Regions from separate parts of the Paenarthrobacter sp. NPDC090520 genome, predicted to be linked through region 3. Evidence: riboswitches for the same ligand, from Rfam matches in the RefSeq annotation. Region 3 holds a riboswitch; each other region holds the start of a gene.
What was found. A riboswitch is a leader RNA that binds a small molecule or an ion and turns the genes downstream of it on or off. The one in region 3 is predicted to bind cyclic di-AMP.
Positions count from the first base shown of each region.

Region 1: linked by a shared signal. The riboswitch ahead of ACIQTZ_RS05715 (NlpC/P60 family protein) and the one ahead of ACIQTZ_RS20885 (hypothetical protein) in region 3 are both predicted to bind cyclic di-AMP.
Region 2: linked by a shared signal. The riboswitch ahead of ACIQTZ_RS08540 (C40 family peptidase) and the one ahead of ACIQTZ_RS20885 (hypothetical protein) in region 3 are both predicted to bind cyclic di-AMP.

Region 1 covers NZ_JBIVXM010000003.1:200,429-208,163, reverse strand. The annotation lists gene hutG (formimidoylglutamase) at 1-755, opposite strand, end outside; gene ACIQTZ_RS05725 (NCS2 family permease) at 829-2,271, opposite strand; gene ACIQTZ_RS05720 (copper resistance protein CopC) at 2,385-3,017, shown strand; cyclic di-AMP (ydaO/yuaA leader) riboswitch at 3,168-3,359, shown strand; gene ACIQTZ_RS05715 (NlpC/P60 family protein) at 3,363-4,145, shown strand; gene ACIQTZ_RS05710 (FAD-binding protein) at 4,312-5,013, opposite strand; gene ACIQTZ_RS05705 (universal stress protein) at 5,426-6,463, shown strand; gene ACIQTZ_RS05700 (PEP/pyruvate-binding domain-containing protein) at 6,598-7,735, shown strand, end outside.
Region 2 covers NZ_JBIVXM010000005.1:151,219-158,953, forward strand. The annotation lists gene serC (phosphoserine transaminase) at 1-1,130, opposite strand, end outside; gene ACIQTZ_RS08530 (metal-dependent transcriptional regulator) at 1,430-2,125, shown strand; cyclic di-AMP (ydaO/yuaA leader) riboswitch at 2,355-2,595, shown strand; gene ACIQTZ_RS08535 (M23 family metallopeptidase) at 2,600-3,430, shown strand; cyclic di-AMP (ydaO/yuaA leader) riboswitch at 3,577-3,735, shown strand; gene ACIQTZ_RS08540 (C40 family peptidase) at 3,740-4,486, shown strand; gene ACIQTZ_RS08545 (NlpC/P60 family protein) at 4,585-5,349, shown strand; gene ACIQTZ_RS08550 (HNH endonuclease) at 5,592-6,092, shown strand; gene ACIQTZ_RS08555 (NTP transferase domain-containing protein) at 6,135-7,013, shown strand; gene ACIQTZ_RS08560 (molybdopterin molybdotransferase MoeA) at 7,010-7,735, shown strand, end outside.
Region 3 covers NZ_JBIVXM010000023.1:59,914-67,648, forward strand. The annotation lists gene ACIQTZ_RS20855 (helix-turn-helix domain-containing protein) at 1-165, shown strand, start outside; gene ACIQTZ_RS20860 (hypothetical protein) at 258-509, shown strand; gene ACIQTZ_RS20865 (maleylpyruvate isomerase family mycothiol-dependent enzyme) at 577-1,221, shown strand; gene ACIQTZ_RS20870 (DUF6480 family protein) at 2,249-2,491, shown strand; gene ACIQTZ_RS20875 (ATP-dependent DNA ligase) at 2,570-3,631, opposite strand; gene ACIQTZ_RS20880 (hypothetical protein) at 3,678-3,911, shown strand; cyclic di-AMP (ydaO/yuaA leader) riboswitch at 4,041-4,190, shown strand; gene ACIQTZ_RS20885 (hypothetical protein) at 4,194-5,687, shown strand; gene ACIQTZ_RS20890 (hypothetical protein) at 5,684-5,812, shown strand; gene ACIQTZ_RS20895 (AEC family transporter) at 5,882-6,802, opposite strand; gene ACIQTZ_RS20900 (PucR family transcriptional regulator) at 6,906-7,735, opposite strand, start outside.

The sequences.
Region 1 (7,735 bases), on a different contig from region 3:
GGCAACACATCGAGGTCGATCGTCAGGTACAGCACGTCGATCCCGGCCAGGAAGTCGGCCACGAAGGTCTCCACCGCTTCCGGTGAGCAGTCTTCGTCCAGCAGGTATTTCACGCCGAGCCGGTCCGCGGTATCGAACAGGGTCCGCGTGTTGTTGGGTTCGGAAATACCCACGACGGCGTACTGCAGTTCGCGCCCCGCGGCGGCTTCCTCCCGGGCCATCTGGAGGAACGGGGTCCCGGAGCTCGGTGTCGGCTCGTCCCGCAGGTCGAAGTGGGCATCGAGGTTCAGCACGCCCAAACGTTTTCCGCTGCGCACGGCCTCCGATCCGGCAACGCCCAGGTAGCTGGCAAACGCGGTCTCGTGCCCGCCGCCCAGCACCACGGTGAGGTTGCCGCCGTCGAGCAGTCCCGCAATGGCGCGTCCTGCCCGCTCCTGGCCTGCTTCCAGGGCGTCGCCCTCGACCACAACGTCGCCGGCGTCGAAAACGTCGCGGTCCAGGTGGAAGGCCAAAGGACCCAGCGCGGCACGGATCGCGGCCGGAGCTGCGGCGGCACCCACGCGCCCTTTGTTGCGCTTCACGCCGGCGTCGCTGCAGAAACCAAGCACGACGGCGGGACGCGAGGCGGCTGCGGCGGCCTCCGGAGCATGGGGAGCCACGGCCTGCCACCACCGGCGGTGTTCGTCGCCGTCGCCGTCGAAGCGTCCGGTCCACGGCTTGGGAGTGGTGTCTACGGTGAAGGCGCTGGTTTCCATGCTTAAAGCACACCGGACCCGGACTGCCAAAGCCAGCAGTTCCGCGTCCGGAGTGTCTGAAATACCGGAATGCCTACTTCACGCCCAGCAGTTCCTCCACTGTTCCGATGCCGAAGAACAGCAGGAACGCCGCTGCAACGGCCCACATGAGCGGGTGCACTTCGCGGGCGCGGCCCTGGAAGGTGCGGATGAGGACGTAGGAGATGAAGCCCGCCCCGAGGCCGTTGGCGATCGAGTACGTGAACGGCATGAGGGCGATGGTCAAGAACGCCGGGATGCCCACGCCCCAGTCCTGCCAGTCGATCTTGCCCACCTGGGACACCATCATGAAGCCCACCACCACCAGCGCGGGGGCGACGGCTTCGAACGGAACCAGGTTGATGAGCGGCGTGAAGAACATGGCCACCAGGAACAGCACACCGGTCACGATGGACGCCAGGCCGGTCCGCGCACCTTCGCCGATGCCGGCTCCGGACTCCACGAAGATCTGGTTGGACGAGACGGACGCGCCGCCCCCAACAATCGCGCCGAGGGCGTCCACTTGGAGCACGCGGTCCACGTTGGGGATGTTGCCATGCTTGTCCACGGTTCCCGCCTCGTTGGCCAGGCCCACCATGGTGCCCATGGCGTCGAAGAAGATACTGAGCAGGATCACGAAGGCCAGCAGGGCTGCGGCGATGAAGCCTAGATGTTCAAAAGCGCCGAAGGGGTTGGCTTTGCCGATCAGCGAAAGGTCCGGAGCGCCCCATTCCGAGAGCGTCGGTGCCACGAGGGACCAGCCGCGCGGGTTGACGTTCTTGCCGTCGAAGCTCGGGCCGATGTGCAGGGTGAATTCCAGGATCGCCGCCAACGCGGTGGATACGACGATGCCGATCAGGATCGCGCCGCGGACCTTGCGGACCACCAAGGCGATGGTCAGGATCAGGCCGACGGCGAACACCAGTGTTGGCCAGCCCATGAGCTTGCCGTCCACGCCGAGTCCCAGGGGAACCGTGGTTCCGGCAGCGTCGGGGATGCGCCGGACGAAACCGGCGTTGACCAGGCCGATCAGGGCAATGAACAGGCCGATGCCCACCACGATCGCGGTCTTGAGGGCTTCCGGGACAGCTTTGAATACAGCGGTGCGGAAGCCCGTGAGGACCAGGATCAACATGGTGAGGCCGGACAAGACCACGAGGCCCATCATGTCCGGCCACGTCAGCCCCGGGTGTGAAGCGACGGTGACGGCAACGAAGGCGTTCACTCCCAGGCCCGTGGCCACGGCGAACGGGTGCTTGGCCCAGGCTCCCATGAGGATGGTCAGGATGCCCGCAACGAACGCGGTGGTGGCTGCAACTGCCGTGAAGCCCAGGGACGCTCCGCTGGAGTCGGCTCCGGAGAGGATCAGGGGGTTCAGGACCACGATGTAGCTCATGGCAAAGAAGGTCGCGAACCCGCCACGGATTTCCCGTGAGTACGTGGAACCACGTTCGGAAATCTTGAAGTAGCGGTCTATGGCAGAACCTTGTTTAAGCATGAAGGTCTCCGGGGATCGGGTGAGTGTGCTCTCAAATCCTATGCCCGCGGCTACGGGGCGCCCGGACGATTCGCCTAGTCTGTAAGGAAGCCAACATTAGGAGAAACCGCCCCATGCGTACCATCCGCCCGCTTCTGGCCGCCGTCGTTGCCGCCCTTGCCTTCGCCTCGGCGGTACTTTTTGGTGCCGCCCCCGCGTCCGCGCACGACGTCGCCGAGTCCACCACTCCGGCCAACGGAGCCACCGTGGCGGCAGTCCCGGCGTCGGTCTCCATCACCTTCAACAACCGTCCGCTGGCCATCGGTTCCGGGGTGACGGTCACCGCGGGCGGCGAAAACTGGGCTGACGGCGCCGTCGAAATCATCGACAACCAGGCAGTCCAAAAGTTGCGCCCGGGAGCGCCGGCCGGCGAGTACACGGTGGTGTGGCGCGTGGTCAGCTCCGATTCGCACCCCATTGAGGGCACCTTCAAGTTCACGGCCACCACGGGAAGCACGACGGCGGCAGACGGCTCCGCGGGCGCCTCGCCGTCCGCTTCGGCATCGGGAGCGGTGGTTCCGAGCGCAGGAACGGCAGCTCCGGGGACCGGCTCCGGCGAGTCGGCTCCGGCCGCCTCCCAGCCCTTCCCGTGGAGCATTGTGGGCCTCGCCGTGGTGGCAGTCGGCCTGGTGGTTTTCCTGGCTGTTACAGCCCGCAGGAAGTTGGCCGCTTCCAACGAGGCCGAGGGCGATAATTCCGCGGAATGACGCGGTTTTCTACATACCTGCGAAAATCTCGAAAGGGTTACCGCGACACGCGCAAAGCCAACTCCTCGTTACTCAAATGTGACTTTGGCGTGATCATCCGTTACGGTAGTACCTGTGCCCGATCCCTATTTGGGGCACTTCCGGCCTGATTGCCTAGCTCTGCCGCAGTCCGGAATCCGTTCGCAGACAAACCTACGGCAGAGACGGGGAACCCATTTTAGGCCGCCATTGAGCGCGCCTTGGGGTGAAGTCACGAAGCTTCCGCTTAACAGCGGGGGATAGTGACCGGGTGACTCCCATCCGAATCCGACAGCTAACCTCGCAGGCATCGGGAGAGGCCTTTTCATGTCTTCACGCATTCTTCGCGGCCGTCGTAAGGCGGACATCGCACGTCCCAATCCGTTCATCTCCATCTCCAAGGCCGTTGCCAGCAACGCTTCGGGCGCTGGCCGCCAGGCAGCCGTTATTGCTGCGGCTTCCGGCCTTGTCCTGACCGGCTCCATTGCCGCCCACGCTGCCGAGACCCCCGCACAGGCCCCGGTCCAGCGTGACTCCAGCCCGGCGACGGTTGCCGAAACCGTTGCGGAGACCCCCAACAAGGTGGTCACCGCAGCTGCAACTGCCACCATCAACTTCGAGCGCCCCGCGGTTTCCTCCGTGGCAGCTCCCGTGATCGAGAAGCCGGCCCCCGTGGCTGCGGCTCCGGCCAAGAAGGCAACCACTGCGGCTGCCACCACGGCCAAGGCTACCGTTGCAGCTACCGCGGCTGCTCCCGCCGCCGCGGCTCCTGCAGCAGCAGCACCTGCCGGGAGTGTCAACGCAGCCATGGTTGCTTCGGCTTACGCCCAGATCGGCATCATGCAGGACTGCACCGCCATGGTGGAGCGCGCACTCGGCTCGGCAGGCATCCCCGTGGGTGACCTCGCTCCGATGCAGTTCCTGAACTACGGCAAGGTAGTCAGCGATCCCCAGCCCGGCGACATGATTGTCCAGTCCGGCCACGTTGCTATCTACATCGGCAACGGCCAGGCCATCAGTGGCGGCATCAACGGCAACCAGACCGGCATCCACCCGATCAGCTGGCTGACCGCAACCGGCCCCATCACGTACGTACGCGCTGGCGCCTAAGCTTCACGCTTAAACACCACCAAGGCCGGCACCTGGGAGAGATTGCTCTCCGGGTGCCGGCCTTTTGTTGTTAAGGGCTAGCTGGGGACTCAAGGTCCCGGCACGTCGCTGCTCGTAGCGGGCATGCCGGTTTGGTCTGGCAGCCGCGGCGCTGGCCGTGCCGGTTTCAGGCGATTGCGATGCCGGGTCCGGCCGGGAGCGCCACCCTGGACGAGATCGCCTGGCCCACGGCCTTCGCTTGCCGCAGCACCTCTTTGGGCGTGGGGGTGATGAGTTCGCCGACTCCCACCAGGTGCATCCCCACTGCCCGCATGGCTGCCACGAGGTTCTGCCCGATCGCGATGCCCAGTTCGGCCAACATCCGGCGCAACTGGCTTTGGGCGCAACGCGTCACAACGATGTGGTCCGCCAGGAGGATGCCGCTGGCCGTGTGTACGGCCCACTGTCGAGGTGCCGGCTCGAACGGGGCGAGGCCCGCCGTTGCCAGGCCGGGGACGCCAATGCCGGGAGTCGAAAGGTCCGCCACGCTCCGCTCGCCGAGTTGCAGGCCCTGGCTGGCTCCCAGGAAGTCCAGGCGCACCGCCTTGGTGGTGCTCCGCACGTCGAGCTGATGGCTGGCTGCGTAGTTCCGCAAGTGCCGGAGGATCTGGTTGCGTTCCAGCATGGCCGCGGGGTCGGCAGCATCGCAGCGCTGCAGCATTCCCGTGTGGACGGAGGGACCGGATGTGGACAGGGATCCAAACCCGTCCACCACAATTGAGCCAACGCCGTAGCGGCTGAGCTCGCTGGCCACGGCCAGGCCGGAAAGCCCGGCTCCAATCACCACGGTGGTGGTGCGCTCTGTGCCGGAATCAGGCGTGAGTGACACTGCTTGGTTCCTCCTTGACGTGTGTGCCCGAAGGCATCGCGTTGTTTCGCGTCCAAGCTCCCCCAGCGTCCGCAAACAAATGGCCGGGTGTGTCCTGGAACACGCTTGCCGGCCATTCGGTGACTCGAACACTACAGAACTTTTGGGGCCGTGGATAGCCTCAATGGCAGCGTGTTTTTACTTGTTCATCCAGAGTCCGGCAACCACACCTGAAACCGAGCCCGGACCGTTATGCGGCGGGCGAAAAGTCGCCTTGATTCGGCCTTGGCAACCGAGAATAGTGGGCAGTGGAAGGGGATGCCCTGAACTTCTCCTTCCCCGGATATTCGCACCAGGCCGGGCGTGTCACCTTGCGGGTGAAACCTCTGGCAGAATGACCGGAACAAAAGCAGCAGGTGGAGAGGCGGGCCCCATGGACCAGCACGGCAGTCACGTTGAAGAACCCCGGAGCGGCGACGGAGAAGCCGTTGCACCCGGTGGAATCGTCGTCGGAGTAGACGGCTCGGAACACGGTCAATGCGCTTTGGTGTGGGCGGCCCGCGAGGCTGAACGCCGCCAACTTCCCCTGCATATCGTCACGGCCTATTCAGTGCCGATTTTCGCGGCCTCCGGCCTGGACGGCGGTTACGCCACCGTGGACGATTCCGTCATCCGCGAGGGTGCGGAAGCAATCGTCAAACAGGCCATGGACAAGGTGGCCGGCTATGACCTGGACGTGGATGCCTCCGTGGAGAATGGAGATGCCGCCGGGGTGTTGCTGGACCTTTCAACCGAGGCCGCATTGCTGGTCTTCGGAAGCCGGGGCCGGGGAGGTTTCGTTGGGCGGCTGCTGGGTTCGGTGAGCAGCGCGCTCCCGGCCCACGCAAAATGCCCCACGGTTACGGTGCCGTTGTACTGCGCCGATCGCCTCGGGGAGAACACCGAGGACCGCCACATCAAGGCCGAGCACGCCAAGGCCGGTCCGCGCACGGTGGAGAACGTCGTAGTGGTAGGAGTCGATGGTTCCGAGCAGGCCCGCATCGCAGTTTTGGAAGCTGCCGAGCAGGCAGAACGGATGGGAGCCAAGCTCCGGGTCATTTGTGCCGTCCCGCAATACAGCGGCTCCCTCGCCTGGGTTCCCGCGCCGCTGGACAGGGATGCCCTGTTCGCGGACATCAAGGTGCAACTGGACGCAGGCGTCGCCTGGCTGCGCAGCCACTTCCCCAAACTGACCGTGGAAACCGAACTGACCGACGGCTCACCCGTGGATGTCCTGGTGGAAGCAAGCAGGGGCGTTGAGCTTGTGGTGCTGGGTACCCGGGGCCGCGGCGGTTTTGCCGGGATGCTCCTTGGATCTACGTCCGACGGCGTCCTTCACCACGCCAAGGGTCCTGTGCTGGTGGTCCCGGACCGGGAGGACCCGCGGCTTGCCGACCGGGCCAACTTCGGTCCCATGCTCGGGGCTGCATAAGGTAACGGCGCCGGTCGATGGACGGCCAGGATCCCGGCGCACGGGAAAAGAAACCGCGGGCAAAGGCACAAGAGCCGCCGCAGGATGCTGGCGGCTCCGCGTTCATCCTGCCGCTGGAGGAGATCCGGGCAGGCATGCTGGCGGATGTTGGCGGTAAGGCCGCCAACCTCGGTGAACTGTCGGCGGCCGGGCTGCCGGTGCCTCCGGGCTTCTGCCTGACGACGGCGGCCTACCGCCGTTCGCTGGCGTCCGCCGGAATGGAGGGGGTCTTCGATGCCATGGAGGCCGCCGCTTCCGGCCCGGACCCGACGGGCGCCCACGCCACGGGTGGCCCGGAACCTGCCGCTTCGGGCGGTGCCCCGACGGGCGCGACGCCGGTGCGCGACGGCTCCCCGACCGGCCCGGACCCTGCCGCTTCGGGCGGTGCCCCGACGGGGGCGAGGCCGGTGCGCGACGGCTCCCCGACTGGCCCGGAACCTGCCGCTTCGGGCGGTGCCCCGACGGGCGCGACGCCGGTGCGCGACGGCTCCCCAACCGGCCCGGACCCTGCCCGCCTCAACTCCCTTGCGGCCCGTGCCCGGTCCTTGGTCCTCGAGGCAGGGATCCCGCCGGAAGTCGCCAAGGAGGTACAGGCCGCGTATGTGGCCTTGGGAACCGACGTTCCGGTCGCTGTCCGGTCCTCGGCAACTGCGGAGGATCTCGCCTTCGCAAGCTTCGCTGGCCAGCAGGACACGTTCCTGAACGTCGTGGGCGTGGATTCCGTCCTGGACGCCGTCAGTAAATGCTGGGCTTCCCTCTGGACGGACAGGGCCGTCAGTTACCGGTCCACCCACGGCATCGACCATTCCACGGTGTCCTTGGCCGTGGTGGTCCAGGAAATGGTCCAGTCAGTCACCGCCGGGGTGATGTTTACCGCGAATCCGGTGACCGGCCGCCGTCGGGAAGCCGTGATTGATGCCAGTCCCGGACTCGGTGAGGCTGTGGTGTCCGGGGCTGTGAACCCGGACCAATACGTGGTGGACATGCAGGGCGGCCGCATCCTGAAACGCGCCCTCGGTGACAGGCACGTGGAAATCCGCTCCGTGGCCGGCGGCGGCACGGAACGGGTGGAACAGGGCGTCTCCGAGGTACCTCCGGAGCCCTGCCTCAGCGATGTACAGGTCAAGGAGTTGGCGGCGCTCGGCCAGCGGGTCGAAGAGCACTACGACGCTCCGCAGGACACCGAGTGGGCCATCGACCAGGAGGGAAAGCTCTGGCTCACCCAGGCACGGC
Region 2 (7,735 bases), on a different contig from region 3:
TACTTCTTCAGTTCGCCAACCACGTAGTCGATGCTGGCGAGCAGTGCCGAAACGTCATCCGGTTCGATGGCCACGAACGTGGCGATCCGGAGCTGGTTGCGGCCAAGCTTCCGGTAAGGCTCGGTGTCCACCACTCCGTTGGCGCGCAGCACCTTGGCGATGGCAGCTGCGTCGATCGAATCATCGAAGTCGATGGTGGCGATGACGTTGGAGCGTTCCTCGGCGTTGGCCACGAAGGGCGTGGCGTACTCGGAGGCCTCGGCCCAGGAGTACACGCGGCTGGCGGAGTCCGCCGTGCGCTTGCTGGCGAAATCCAGGCCACCGTTGCTGTTGAGCCACTGCACCTGGGCGTCCAGCGTGACCAGCGTGGACAACGACGGCGTGTTGTAGGTCTGGTTCAGCTTGGAGTTGTCGATCGCTGTCTGGAGGTCCAGGAAGTCGGGGATCCAGCGGCCGCTGGCCTTCACCCGGGCAGCGCGCTCCAGCGCGGCGGGGGAGAAGAGGCCCAGCCACAGGCCGCCGTCGGAAGCGAAATTCTTTTGCGGCGCGAAGTAGTACACGTCGGACTCCGCGACGTCCACGTCCAGGCCACCGGCGGCAGAGGTTGCGTCCACCACGATCAGCGAGCCTTCGTCTGCGCCGTCAATGCGCTTGACCGGAGCTGAGACGCCCGTGGACGTCTCGTTCTGTGGCCAGGCGTAGACATCCACCCCGGCCTCGGCCTGCGGCGACGGACGGGTGCCCGGCTCGGACTTGATGATGGAGGAGGCGTCCAGGAAGGGAGCCTTGTTGGTGGCCGCCGCGAACTTGGAACCGAACTCGCCGAAGGAGAGGTGCTGGGCCTTCTTCTCCACCAGGCCGAACGCTGCGACATCCCAGAACGCCGTGGAACCGCCGACGCCGAGGACAACCTCGTAGCCCTCCGGGGCGCGGAAGAAAGTGCTGAGGCCTTCGCGGACGGACCCCACGAGGTTCTTCACCGGTGCCTGGCGGTGGGACGTGCCAAGAAGGGTGGCGGCCGCGGCGGACAGGGCTTCGACCTGCTCCGGGCGGACCTTGGACGGTCCTGCGCCGAAGCGTCCGTCCTTGGGCAGCAGGTCGGCGGGAATGGTGATGCTGTTGTCGCTCACGGGTGGCTCCAATGGGTATCGGTCAAAGATGGGTCGTGGCAGGTGGCATCAACTGCTCCTTCGACACCCCAATTCTGCCTGACACGGCGCGCGGGCAGGAACCTGCGGTTGTCATAGTCCGCCACGTGGAACGGTGCAGTCCGGGAGCGCAGGAACGCGAAGGAGGATTATTCAGAGTAATTCCAAATAAGCTAAGCTGGAGGAGGCGTCATGGGGCGGCGCCGCGGGACCGACCGCCTCGTCTGGACGCGGTACGGTGGACACTACGCGAGAACTGCGTTCGAGGAGAGCTGAGCTGGATGACGGATCTGATCGATACCACTGAGATGTATCTTCGGACCATTTTGGAGCTTGAGGAAGAGAACATCGTTGCTCTTCGGGCCCGCATTGCCGAGCGCCTGCGCCATTCCGGTCCCACTGTTTCCCAGACCATCGGCCGCATGGAGCGCGACGGCCTGGTGGTCGTGTCCAATGACCGCCACCTTGAGTTGACCGAGGTTGGCCGGAAGCGGGCCACCGAAGTGATGCGCAAGCACCGCCTGGCCGAGCGCCTCCTGGCCGATGTCATCGGCCTGGACTGGGCCTATGTGCATGACGAGGCTTGCCGCTGGGAGCACGTGATGAGTGAGCGGGTTGAACGCCGGCTGTACGAGTTGCTTGAGCACCCCACCGAGTCGCCGTACGGAAACCCGATCCCGGGCTTGGAAGCACTCGGTGGACGGGCCAGCCAGATCTCCCTCAAGGGCGACGTCAACCTCATCCAGGCAATGGACGGCTACGCCACGGACTCACGGGTTGTGGTGAGCAGGTTGGCCGAACCCATCCAGGTCGAGCCTGAACTCCTGACCCAACTCGATGAAGGCGGGATCCGCCCGGGCGCGGCAGTTTCGTTGGCGCGGGTAGGGGAGTACATCTCCGTCCGCGTCCCCGGCATCGAGGGCGCCCTGGAACTGCCACCCGAAGTTGCAGCCCACGTCTTCGTGGCGGTTGGCTGAGCGTAGGACTTCCGAGGCACCTCTCCCGAAAAGGATGGGTGCCTCACTTGTGTCCCGGCCGGAGTGTCTGATCTCACTACCAGAGTCGGGTAGAACGGCGTGACCTGCAGTTTCCGCCGAAAGGTGCTAAAGGCCCACCCCGGAAAGCGGCGCCGTGGAAGATAACGAATTTATTACCGAAGGCTTTAATCCCCTATAGTTATCTACTAGCGCCGATACCAAAGCGTTACCTGATCTGGAGCCGAGCTCTGCCAGCAGATCAGGGGTGTTATCCACTACTGGCAGAGGCGGGGGAACCACCATCGGCTGCCTGAAGAAGCAGCCTTGGGGTGAAGTCCGCAGCAGCAGTGCCTACTTACGCAATTTCCTCCGGGATACCTGTGTGCCGTACGCGCTGCGTGCGGGCCGGGTCTTTGCACTCTCTGATCCGAATCCGACAGCTAACTTCGCAGGCTTTCTAGAGAGGAACAGAGTTTGACATCGCAGAACGTCAGGGGCCGCCGACGCGCGTCCGGCCCCGCTGCTGAGCTGCGGCCAGCCCGCGTCGTAACGGAGATCCGGCCGCGCGACACCCAGCGTCAGGTGCGCCGCCGTAAGAGCCCGTTGCGCCAGGTTGCCGATTTCGCCGCAGCCAGTGGCGTAGGGCAGAAAGCCGGGGTGGCCCTGGCCGCCACAGGCCTCGCCCTCACTGTCGGTCTGCCGGCCACAAGCCCCGTCATGGCCACCTCCGAGTCGGGCCAAACAGAAGCTGCCCTTGCCGTATCCGGCGGCAGCCAGCCTGAGGTTTCCGCGGAAGCATCGGCAAAAATCGACTTCAGCCGTGCGGCGGTGGCCACCAAGGCCGATCCCGACGGCAAGCTAAAGCAGCTGCTCAGCGCCCAGTCCGTTGGCAGCATCCAGGCCAGTTCCTCCAAGGGCACCCTTGGAAGTCCGCTGGACACGCTGACAACCGCTTCTCCGTTCGGATACCGCGTCAGCCCGCTGACCGGTGGCACCGGCGACTTCCACCGCGGCCAGGACTTCGTTGCCCAGTGCGGCACCCAGGTCCACGCTGCCGCCGCCGGGAAGGTCACGTTTGCCGGGTGGCACGAGTACGGCGGAGGCAACCGCGTTGTGGTGGATCACGGCAATGGCCTTGAGACCACGTACAACCACCTGTCGTCCTTCAACGTCAAGGTTGGCCAGACTGTCAGCCGCGGTGACGTTGTAGCCCTGAGCGGCACCACGGGCGCCTCCACGGGCTGCCACCTGCACTTCGAGGTGCAGGTCAACGGCGAAGTTGTTGACCCCATGGGCTGGCTCTAAGCAAAGTCGATGGTCGTCTCTCGCATTCGCGACACACCCCGTGACCTGAATGTGACATTCGCTTTCAACTGTTGTACCGTCTAAAGCGCATCGGCTTTTTAGGGGGCCGATGCACTTGAGTGGATTGCCTAGCTCTGCCACCACTCAGGATCCGTTCGCAAAATTCGTCTGGCAGGGGCGGGGGAACCACTTTTGGTCTTCGAGAGAAGGCCTTGGGGTTAAGTCACAAAGCTTCTCGAAGCGCGTGGCCGGATGACTCCCATCCGAATCCGACAGCTCACCTCGCAGGCATTGGGAGAGGCTACCTACGTGTCATCACGCACTACCCCTGCGCGCCACCGCGCCGAGACGGTTCACCCGTTGAACACTCTTTCGAAGGCTGTTTCAGCGAATGCCGGAACCGTTGGCCGCCAGGCCGCAGTTCTCGCCGCAGCCTCCGGCCTCGTCCTCAGCGTCGGCCTCCCGGCCCAGGCAGCGGACACCGATGTTTCCAAGGCCGAGACGAGCACGCAGCAGCTCCTCACCACCGAGGTTGTCACTGCAGAGCCCACGGCCACTGTTTCCTTCGACAGCCCCGTCGTGGCCACCAAGGAAGCCCCGAAGGTCCAGCGCGCGTCGCAGACCACCCAGCGCTCCCAGACAGCTGGTAACCAGACCACTGGCAGCCAGGCCGCCGGCTCGCTCACCGCACAGTTTTCCGACGCCAAGGAAACGGCCTCCAGCGCCGCAGCTTCCGGCCTCGCCGCGATCGCCTACACGGGCATCGGCCACCCCTACGTTTGGGGCGGCACCACTCCCAACGGCTGGGACTGCTCCGGCTTCACCCAGTGGGTCTACGCCCAGGCCGGCATCAGCATTCCCCGCGTCAACGCCTGGACTGCCATGAAGGCCACCAGCACGCCGCAGCCGGGTGACCTGGTCATGCAGAACGGCGGCGCACACGTAGGCATCTACGTCGGCAACGGCATGATGATCAGCGCTCTCAACCCGAGCCAGGGAACCTTGCTCCACTCGGTGGCTTCCACCGGCACGTCTTCATTCTTCACCCTCCGCTAAAACCCCGTTCGGGGTACGCCAGCATGCCCCCCAAGTGCTGGCTTGCCCGCAAACCGCGCGTGCCCCAACCGCGTGCGGAAACGAAAAGAGATTAAAAAATGACCAGTGCACACAAGGTTGCACGGCACCGAGCTGAGGCCCCCAAGACCAGCTCCCTTGCCGTGATCGCGAAGGCTGTCAGCAACAACGCCGGTGGCGTCGGCCGCCAGGCAGTCGTTATCGCTGCCGCTTCAGGACTGGTCTTGACCAGTGGCGTTGCTGCGAACGCCGCCGATACCAACGTCCAGCGTGAATCCACGGCCACCACAGCCCTTGATGTCCAGGCAGTCACGCAGTCCACCATCGCTGCCGACTCCACCGTGGCCATCTCCTACGAGAGCCCGGTTGTGACCACGGTGGAAGCTCCGGCTCCCGTCGTCGAGAAGCCCGCAGCGAAAGCCGCATCCGGCTCCACGGCTACCGGCGCGACCGCCACATTGGCAGTGGACAACTCAGCAACGGCGGCCGCCAAGGCTCCTGCAGCTTCCAGTGGCCTCGGGGCAGCCATCGCCGCCGCAGCCTATGCCCAGCTGGGAGTGACCCAGGACTGCACCATGTTGGTCACCAATTCGCTGGCGGCCGTGGGTATCAACTTCCACGATTGGCCGGCGGGCTACCTCTCCTTGGGCCGCACCGTCAGCGCCGCCGAAGCCCAGCCGGGCGACCTCGCGTACTACGCCAACGGTGGTTACGGTGGAATGGCACACATCGCCGTCTACGTCGGTAACGGCATGGCAGTACACGGTGGATGGAACGGGTCCACCACTGCACTCTTCAGTGTGAACGTCGGCTCCGGCCCGGTCTTCATCCGTGTGAACGGCTGATACAGATTCTTTGAACACCCCGCAGGAATACCTGCGGGGTGTTCCGCTTTAAGCCCCTCGCGGAGGGCCATGCATGGTGTCCCGCACATGAACATTCGCCGACACTGCACGGGAACAGGCCCGAAAATTCGTTGATACGGCATATAAGTGCTTACCCTTATGGTGTCGATCCACAGCCCGTACATGCAGAGGGCAGCCGGCCCTCGTGCCCCTGACGGGTGCGGCCGTGAAGAGGTACGTGCATGCGCACACTCGTTCTGAATGCTGGATATGAACCGCTGGCGGTAGTCACCTTCCGCCGGGCGCTGGTCCTTGTGCTGACTGGAAAAGCTAGCGTAGTGGCCGAAGGCGGCGAACCTGTCGTCGGGCCACAGGAGATTCTGGGACGTCCGTCCGTGATTCTCCTCAACCGCTACATCCGTCCCCGGTACAACAGGATCACCGCTGTGAGCCGCCGCGGGGTGCTCCGCCGCGACGGCCACCGCTGCGCCTATTGCGGCAAGACAGCGCACACCATAGACCATGTCCACCCCAAATCCAGGGGTGGCGCGGATTCCTGGGAAAACCTGGTTGCGGCGTGCTTGAAATGCAATAACGCCAAGAGCAACCAGACGCTCGCCGAGATGGGCTGGAAGCTTCGCTTCACGCCCGGCGTGCCCACGGGAACCATGTGGCAGATCAAAGAACTCGAGAAACCTGCGCCGGACTGGGACCCGTTCCTCTTGCCGGAATCCGCCGCCTGATCGATTTCTGTTGTGCTCCGGCCGTACGGGTAATCTGGGCGGATGGAGTTCAACGCCGTGATCCTGGCGGGTGGCAGGGCCACCCGCCTCGGTGGCGTGCCCAAGCCGGGATTAAGGTACGACGGCGCGAGCCTCCTTTCGCATGCCCTGGACTCCGTCCGGGGTGCTTCGCGGATTGTGGTGGTGGGGCCGCGCCAGGACGGCCTTCCGGACGGGGTACTGTCCGCGCGCGAGGAGCCCGCCTACGCAGGACCGGCGGCGGCCATTGCCGCGGGACTTGCCGTTCTTGGGTCCACTGATCCGGCACCGTGGACCTTGGTGCTGGCCTGCGATATGCCGCATGCCTCACGGGGAGTGGCTGCCATCCTTGAGGAAGTCGCGGGGCACCATGGCACCGAGGGAGCCATGGCAGTGTCTTCCGATGGCAGGCAACAGCCCCTCCTCGGCATCTACAGCACACAGGCCCTGGAACGCGAAGTCGCTGCAGCCCGGTCGTTAACGAACGCATCTGTCTTCAAGCTGCTTGCTAGGCTGAACGTGCTGGCTGTTGCCGTTCCCGATGGCTCCACGGACGACGTGGATACGTGGGAGGACGCAGCGGCCCTGGGCATTGACAACGACTTGGAGGCGGACGTGAAAAGCCAGGACGAGACACTCGAGGAATGGTGCCGCACACTGCTGCAGGCGTTTGAGCTTGAGGGCGTAGACGTGGACGTCAACGAAATCCTTGCAGTCGCCGGCGTGGCCGCGCACTCCGTGGTGCGTCCCGCGGCGCCTTTGACCACATTCATCGCGGGGTACGCGGCTGGAATGGCACGCGGCATCGGCCAGGCCAACGACGACGCCGCCATGGCCGCCGCCCTCGACCTTGCCCGCCAAGTAGCCAAGCAGTATGCGGAGCCCGGGGCCGAAACCGAATGACGGAGGCCCCCGAACAGGGCCACCATGCAGCGCATACCTGGCACGAAGCCAGGCAGCGTGCGTTCGACGTCGCCACTCCCATCCCCGCAAGCCCGGTTCCGCTGCGCGCGGCGTTGGGGCGGACCCTCGCCCAGGACGTACTTGCCCTGCAGGACATGCCGCACTACGCGTCGTCGGCCATGGATGGGTGGGCCGTCAACGGCAGCGGTCCGTGGATCCTCAGCGAACCCGGCCAGCGGCTGGCACCACACCAGGCCAGCCCGATCGTCACCGGCGGGCTGATTCCACCCGGTGCCAAAGCGGTTCTTCGCAGCGAAAGCGGCATCATCGCCACGGACGACGACGGCCTGCCGGTTTTGGCGCTCGGCGGCACCGCGAAGCCGGGGGAGCCGCGCAACGGTCAACACATCCGCAAGGCGGCAGAGGAAGCCGCTGAGGGCGAGGTCCTCCTGAAGAAGGCAACGGTGCTGAACCCTGCGCACCTGGCCGTCGCGGCCCTGGCCGGCCTGGACGAACTCCCTGTCCTGGGCAAACCCTTGGTGAGGTTCCTCCTGACCGGGTCCGAGGTGGTTGAACAGGGCGTCCCTGCTCCTGGACAGGTCAGGGATACCTTCGGGCCGCAGCTGGGTTCGGTGGTGGAGCTCCTTGGCGGGATCGACGGCGGCTTGGTCCGTGTGGGCGATAACTACGGGGAGTGGCTTGCGGCGCTGCAGGACGCGGAG
Region 3 (7,735 bases):
TATCTCCGCAACATGACCGACCGCGGCGAAATTCCTGTGGAATACCGGGGAACCCACCGCCGGATCCGGCAGGCGTCGATCATCGCGTGGCTGGAGTCCCAGAAGCGGAAACAAGAAGAATCCGCGGCTGGAGACGGCACGGGGGCCGACGCCGACGCCAGTTGAAATGCGTCCGGCAGATGTCGGAGTGATAAGGATCAAGCAACGATCCAAGCCAACGGGCCAGCACCCGCAAACACCGGGGTTACGCTTGTTTGGTGGGCAATTTCAAAGGGTGGCATATCGTGGCCGGGATGGCCGCAATGGCACTTGCCGCACCCTTGGGATCCGCTATGGGATTGAACTTCGTGGCCACCTTCATGTTCGCCTGCGTCGTATTCGTGGCGGTGGCCATGTGGACCGAATCACGGATTGCCCGACGCCGGGAGGCAGCGAACGCCGGCAGCGCACCTGACGCTTCGCGCCCCGCGGGAGACCCCGCCGAATCGGACGACGCCACGCGCGACTGACCCTCGGCGGCCAAGGCAAGGCGTCCAAACCGGGGAAAAAGCCGGCGCTTACTGTTTGAATAGCCATATGGCTTCGAGGTCCCGCTCCGTGGTTTGGCCGGTGGTACATGAGGAACGACGCGCCCTCATCAGGGATCTGGAGCCATTGCACGGTTCGCTCTGGAACGCTGAATCCCTATGTCCCGGCTGGAGCGTCCATGATGTGCTGGCCCACTTGATCGACTCCGCCAAGACCACTCGCCTGGGATTTGCCCGCCGGATGATGGCCGCACGCTTCGACTTCGACCAGGACAATGCCGTAGGAGTAGAGCGGGAACGGGCGTCCGATCCACGCCATACCCTGAAGTCCTTTCATGCCGTTGCCGCCAGGACTTCCGGACCTCCAGCCTCCTTGGCCACCCGGTTGGTGGAAGCGTTCGTGCATGGCGAGGACATCCGCCGCCCGCTGGCGATCAGCCACAGTTATCCTGCCGAGCACGTGGCCACAGCGTTGCACTACCAACTGAAGACCACCACCAAGATGGGAGGCGGCAAGGAGCTCGGAGCAGGATGGCGCCTCGTTGCCACGGATACCCGCTACGCGCGCGGCGAAGGTCCGGAAGTGCAGGGTCCGGCCATCTCACTGCTCCTCGCCGTCTCCGGGCGCGCCATTGCGGGCAATGAACTGACAGGCCCGGGCGCGGACGTTTTCCTGGAGCGGGCGCGAAGGTAAGGCGCTGCGACCTAGCCTGGACGGGCGGCAAGGATTCCAGGAACTCGAGTGGTTGATTCGAGCCATCCGGCGAGGTTCCGGTCCAACATTCGAGCCAGCTTCAGGCAAGCCTCGTGGGCCTGCTGCACGGTGAGCCGATGCTGCTGACCGGGGAGCGGAAAGCCAGCCACAAATGGCTCATGGTGGGCGGCCCTGTTTCGTGCGGCATGGACGATCGTGACGACTCCCAATGTCCAGGTCCTTGTGAATTTCACGCCGTCGGCCGAAGCCACGGATCTTCCACCTCGAAATGCCCTGTTGAGGCAGCTATTCCAAAGAAGCTCATGCGAAGCCCGAAATCGCTGTGGTTCCCGCCCCACATATCCCCCTGGTTCCAAGAGTCCCTTCCAGAACCCGAACATCAAGCCTGCTATGAGGTGGCCGGAAGTGCGCCGCCCCTGCGGCAATTTCGACCAGGCCTCGGCCAACTTGTTCCGGCTCGGGCCATCCAGCCCAATATCTGCCGTGTACCAGAAGCCCCCGTAGGCAAGCTCCAGTTGCTTGGCCATAGCGTTCCTCACGGCCACTTCCACGATTGCGATGTCGGCCAAAAGGGCTGCCGAAACGTCACGATCCCAAATATAGAGCTGTCTCGCCAGCGAGTGATCGTAAGAGGCAGCGGCCATGTACGTTGCCATGCGGACTGGGGTGATGGCCTCGTCGAGGGCGCGGCTGTGGGCGCCGTTGGACCAAGTTTGGGCATTGGTCAGTACTCGGCGCTCCTTGCTAGACTGCAGATGAAGTCCCCGGACCCGCCTCTCTGGACATGAGCCATGATGCGGCCGGGGTTTTTTGTACGCCCATTCCAGGTAAGCGGCCGAAACAGAACTCTGCAAAACCATCTTTTCCACAGGCCTCTCACTGAACGGGAAAGACTTTGAGCGCGAGGAACGGCGTGCCGCCGGGGCTGCCCTTGTTGGGCACCGGTCCCGAGGCTAGGCTGGCAGGGCAATGCAAATAATAAGGTTACTGAGGAAGAGGTTTGGCCATGACGAGCTATGACCCCGAAGACGACCCCCAAACGTTCGGCGTCTCCGGCGCCGCTGAACCGGACAGCATCCACGAGGATCCGGATATGCGGCAGGACGAAGACCAAGACCCCGCAGCATCGTCGAATCCGGATCCGGAAGACGGCAACATCACCGGACTGGAGCCGGGCGGCGGAGTACCTCCGGGAGAAACGCCTCCCGGCGAAGGCAGCATGAGCGGCGACCAAGGCCACCAGGAGTAACCGCTCCCACATCAGTCGCCAGGCATCTGTTCCGTTTGTTGGGAAACGGCGAGACAGCGGCTTGGCGGCGATGGGGCGCTATTTCAGCCGCAGGATCTCGCCCAGATCGTAGTCTGCGGGTTCTTCCAGCTGCGAGTAGGTGCAGCCGTCAGGAGTCCGGTCCGGCCGCCACCGACGGAATTGGGTGGTGTGCCTGAAACGGTCGCCCTCCATATAGTCGTACGCCACCTCGATCACGAGTTCGGGGCGAAGCGGAACAAAGGAGAAGTCCTTCCCGGCACTCCACCGGCTTTGGCCACCGGGCATCCTGGATCCCCCGGCGGACTCCTGGTTGGCCCATTCGCCCCACGGATGCTCGGCGAACTCCACCTGGTACGGCTCCAACTCCGCCACCAGGGCTTCCCGCTTGGCCATGGGGAACGACGCCACGACGCCCACATGGTGCAGGCGGCCCGAGTCGTCATAGAGCCCCAGCAACATGGACCCCACAACCTTCGCCGTCTTGTGCCAGCGGAATCCTGCCACCACGCAGTCTGCCGTCCGTTCATGCTTCGTCTTGAACATCACCCGCTTGTTCGGCTGGTAGGTGCCGTCGAGGGGTTTGGACAGCACGCCGTCGAGCCCTGCTCCCTCAAGTTGCACGAACCATTCCTTGGCACGATCAAGGTCGGTGACCGCGGGCGTGACGTACACGGGCGGTTCGGCGTCGGCGAGCGCCTCTTCCAGTGCGGCCCTGCGCTCGGCGAAGGGCTGTCCCGTCAGGTCGTCATCCCCCAGGGCGAGCAGGTCGAACGCTACCAACGAGGACGGCGTCTTCTCTGCGAGCATCCGGACGCGGCTGTCGGCGGGGTGGATGCGCTGCTGCAGGCCCTCGAAGTCCAGACGGTTGCCGGAAATGAGGATAATCTCACCGTCGATCACGCACTTCTCCGGAAGGTTCTTCTGGAGCGCGTCCACGAGTTCGGGGAAGTAGCGGGTCATGGGCTTCTCGTTGCGGCTGCCGAGGACGATCTCGTCCCCATCCTTGAAAACGATGGTCCGGAAGCCGTCCCACTTGGGTTCGTAGTGCCCCACATCGGGGATGGTGGGCACGGACTTGGCGAGCATGGGCGAAACGGGCGGCATCACAGGCAGGTCCATAGATCATGTCTACCGGCCAGTACATGCTCAAAGCTAGTGTTGATCCATGGATTTATTGGCCGTGTTGGCTGCCGTTCTCAGCGGACCCGCTCTCGTTGCGCTCCTTTGGATCTGGACGCGGCGCAGGGACACTAAGCGCCCGGTGAAACGCGCGGCCCTGGCAGGCGTCCTGGGCATCGTGGACGAGATCTACCGCCCCGAAACCCACCAGGCGCACCAGGTACAAAAGGTCCAGCATGAATTGCCGTCTCCGGCTCCAGCGCCGAAGGGTAGGCGATAAGGCCACCTCGAAACCTTGGACGTTCCGTCCGTTACATTAATGTGACTTTACTTCCCTGCTCCTGTACGGTCGAAGGGCGACCCTGATCTCCGCTGGGCCGCTTCCGGGCTGACGCCGAGCTCTGCCGCATCCCGGAATCCGCCAGATCCGCGGCAGAGACGGGGGACCCAGAGTTCCCGGGCCTGAATTCCGCAGGCCCTTGGGGTGAAGCCGCCACGTGCGGCCGGACGGCCTCGTCCGAACCCGACAGCTAACCTCGCAGGCGTTGAGAGGCAATCACCCATGTCCCCAACCATGGATCAGCCGCGCCGTGCCCAGGAGGCCATCGAGCGCACCAAGCCATCCGGACGCCGTCGGGCCCAACCCAGCGGACAGTCCCCCACCAGCGCTGAAAGCACGACGGCGGCACCCGCCGCTGTTGTCAATCCAACCGCGCCTGCGCCCACCGCGCCCATGACGCGCGCGGAGCGCCGCGCGGCCGAGCGCGAGGCAGCCGCCCAGGCTGTCATTGCGCCGGAAGCTTCGGTTTCGGACGATGCTGCGGCTCCTGCCTCAGTCCAGGAACCAAGCACGATCGCGGACGATGCTCCGCGGATCGCGTCGACCACGCCCGGGCCGCCGACGTCTGCGATCCCCGTGGTAAAGCCGGCCGAGCCTGCCTCCGACAAGGAAGCTGCTCCTGCGACGGCCGCCATTCCGACGGCGCAGGCTGCGCCCGCGACTGCCGCCATCCCCGTCGTGCAGCCCGCCGAGCCCACTTCTGAGACCGCTCCCGCGACTGCTGCCATCCCCGTGGTGAAGCCGGCCGAGCCCACCCCTGAGCCCGAACCCGCGACGGCCGCCATTCCGACCGTAGCCGCGCCGGTGCTCCGCAATTCCAATGCCCAGCCTGAGGCCAGCGCCCAGCCGAAGACGCCTGCACAGATTGCCGCCGCCGCAACCGCTGCCGCAGGCCTGGCAAGCCGGCAGGCTACCGCGGCCAAGGCAGCTGATGGTTCACAGCCACGCCGGGCAACCACTTTTCCCGGCACCGCCACGTCAGCCGGCGCGGCCTCGTCGGCCGGCGCGGGCAAGTCGGTTACGGCAAGCAAGTCGGCCTTCGGTTCATTCGGGGCATCGTCCTTCAACCGGGAACCGCATGCCGTCCTGACCAAGGCCGCTTCGGTGAAGACCATGGGCCAGCGCATGGCCGTCGTGGCTGGAGCACTTGGCTTGGTCCTGACGGTGGGTACGGTCAGCCAGGCCCTGGATCTTCCGCTCTTCGGCCAGGACAACCAATCCCAGGAAGCCAGCGGCTCCTCCACGGACGGCGACGGACGGGCAACGGGCACGGCGTCACCCGGCCCCACGCCGTCGTACACCACAGCTTCGTCCACGTCGGCCGCCAAGACCGAAGCCGGGCAGCCCTCAGCCGACCCCGCACCGCCGGCAGCAGAGGCACCCGCTGCCGCGCCGGCGTCGTCCGCGGCTGCTCCCCAGGTTTCGCTGGCAGCCCCGCAGTGGGTACCGTCCACGGCTCCATCGGCTGTTGTCCCGGTGCCCGGCGTAACCTCCCCGGTCCCGAGCCAGCCCGCTCCGCCGTCGGACACCATCACGGCACCGACGCCGACCCCCACCACGACTCCGACGGTCACTCCGACGCCGACGCCCACCCCCACCGAGACGTCGAAGCCGAGGCCGAGCAACAGCCCAAAAGCAAGCAGCGCCCCTGAAACGACTGCACCGACCGTGAGTGTGGACGGTTTGCTGGACCTTGCAAAGGAGGCGCTGAAATGAGCACGCGCATGCCTCGGACCACCACGCACATCGGCTGGCACGGCCGCTATTGCAGCAGCAGCCGGACGGCTGCCTTCCGTCGCCGGATGGGCCGCTGGAGCTGCCAGCGCTTGCGGCGCTCGTAGGACCCACAGCAAGACAATGAGGCAGCCACCCGCGCGGGTGGCTGCCTCATTCGCGTCTCCGCCGCCGGGTCACCCTAACAACCACGCGACCACCAGGAGCGCAGCGACGCAGAGCACGGTGGTGCACAGGATCACGTCCCGCGCCACAACCGTGCCGCGGCCGTAGGGCGAAGCAAAGAGAAACACGTTCTGCCCGGTAGGCAGGGCAGCCATGATGACGCTCGCCAGCAAGTGGTTGCCGTCCAAGCCGAACACAAACCGCGCCAGCACCCACGCCACCACGGGCATGCCTGCGACTTTGAGGAGCGTGGCCACCAAGGTCTCCACCCTCCCGTCCCCCTGCTGCAGCGGCGCTTTACCTGCCAAGGACATGCCGAACGCCAGCAACACCATGGGCACGGCAGCCCCCGCCAGCATGTCGACGGGCTTCTGGACCAGTTCCGGCGCGTGCCACCCGGTCAGTGCCATCACGACGCCAAGCCCGGAGGCAATGATCATGGGGTTGCCCAGCGGCTGGAGGACGACGCGCTTCCAGTGGATCTTTTCGCCACCCGCCAGTCCCAGGATGGTGACGTAGAACGGGGCCAGGACCAGGAGTTGCACCAGGAGGACGGGAGCAACGTGCTGCGCTGTTCCCACGGCATAAAGGGAAACCGGGATTCCGATGTTGTTGGCGTTGGCGTAACTGCTGGCCATGGCACCTACTGCCGTTTCCGCGACCGGCCGGCGAAAGAACAGGAAACTCAGCAGGCAATACAGAAGCCCCACGATTACGGCGGAGAGCAGCGCGAGCGGGGCATCGATACCCAGCGCGGCACGGATATCGCTGCCGGCCACCACCGTATACAGCAACGCCGGATTGGTGATGTAGAAGGCCGTCTTGGTCAAGGCGCCTTGGACCTCGGGAGGCAGCACCTTCAATCGCACTGCCACGTATCCCACGGCGATGACCGCAGAAATAATGAGGACTCCGGAAACGACGCCGCCCACACTGATCCTTCCGAGAGGTGAGAAACCGTTTTCTCAGCGTAGGCGCACGGGGTCCCGGCTGTCCATTTGGCTCCGCGGCGTGCGGTTCAGGTGCGCGGCGGGGTCAGATCCGCGGCCGCCCGGCCCAGCGGCGCGCTTTCAGCGCAGCATGCAGCTCCAGCCGGATGGCACCGCCCAGCGGATCCACGCCGATCAGTTGGCGGATCTTGCCAAGCCGGTTGTAGATGCTGCTGCGGTGCAGGTGGAGTTTGGCGGCGACGTCCTGGACTGAGCCGTCGTTGTCATACAAAAGCTCCAGGACGGGGAGCAGTTCGCCGTTGCGGTCATGGTCCTCGAGGGCGCGGAAGTGTACGGATCCCGTGTCATCCCAACCCCCAGGGGCCTGCAGCCGATCGAACAGCTGGTAGACCCCCACGGACCTACTGTCCACGAGCTCGCCGAGGGGGAGATCCACGGCCGCGGCCTGCGCAGCCACCTTCGATTGCCGGTACGCCCCGGCGAGCTGCCGGATCACCTGGATCGGCTCGCTGATGCCCAGGATCACGCGATCCACTTTCCGTCCCGCGCGTTTCGCCAGTTCCAGCTGGTAATGCACCAAGACCTGCGCGTGATCGGCCCGGCCACCGGATTCGCGGAACAGCACCACGGAATGCGTCTCGGTCCCTGCGCTGAACAAGGCCGCGTCGACGCCGATCGTCGACTGCAATGCGGCAGAGCGGTGCGTCAGCGTGGCGGCGAGGGGGTCGACGGCGGAACCGGCACCGTCCGCGTCCAGGATGGTCACCACCTGCCAGGGACCGCGGCCTTGGATTTCCTTCCACCCGGCAACGGCTGCCACGGCGTTGGATTCTCCGCCGCAGGCCGCCAGGAACTCCTGCTCCCTGCGCCTCCGGAACTCCGACTCGGCCGTGTTCGAGTCGAGCAGGAGCCCTG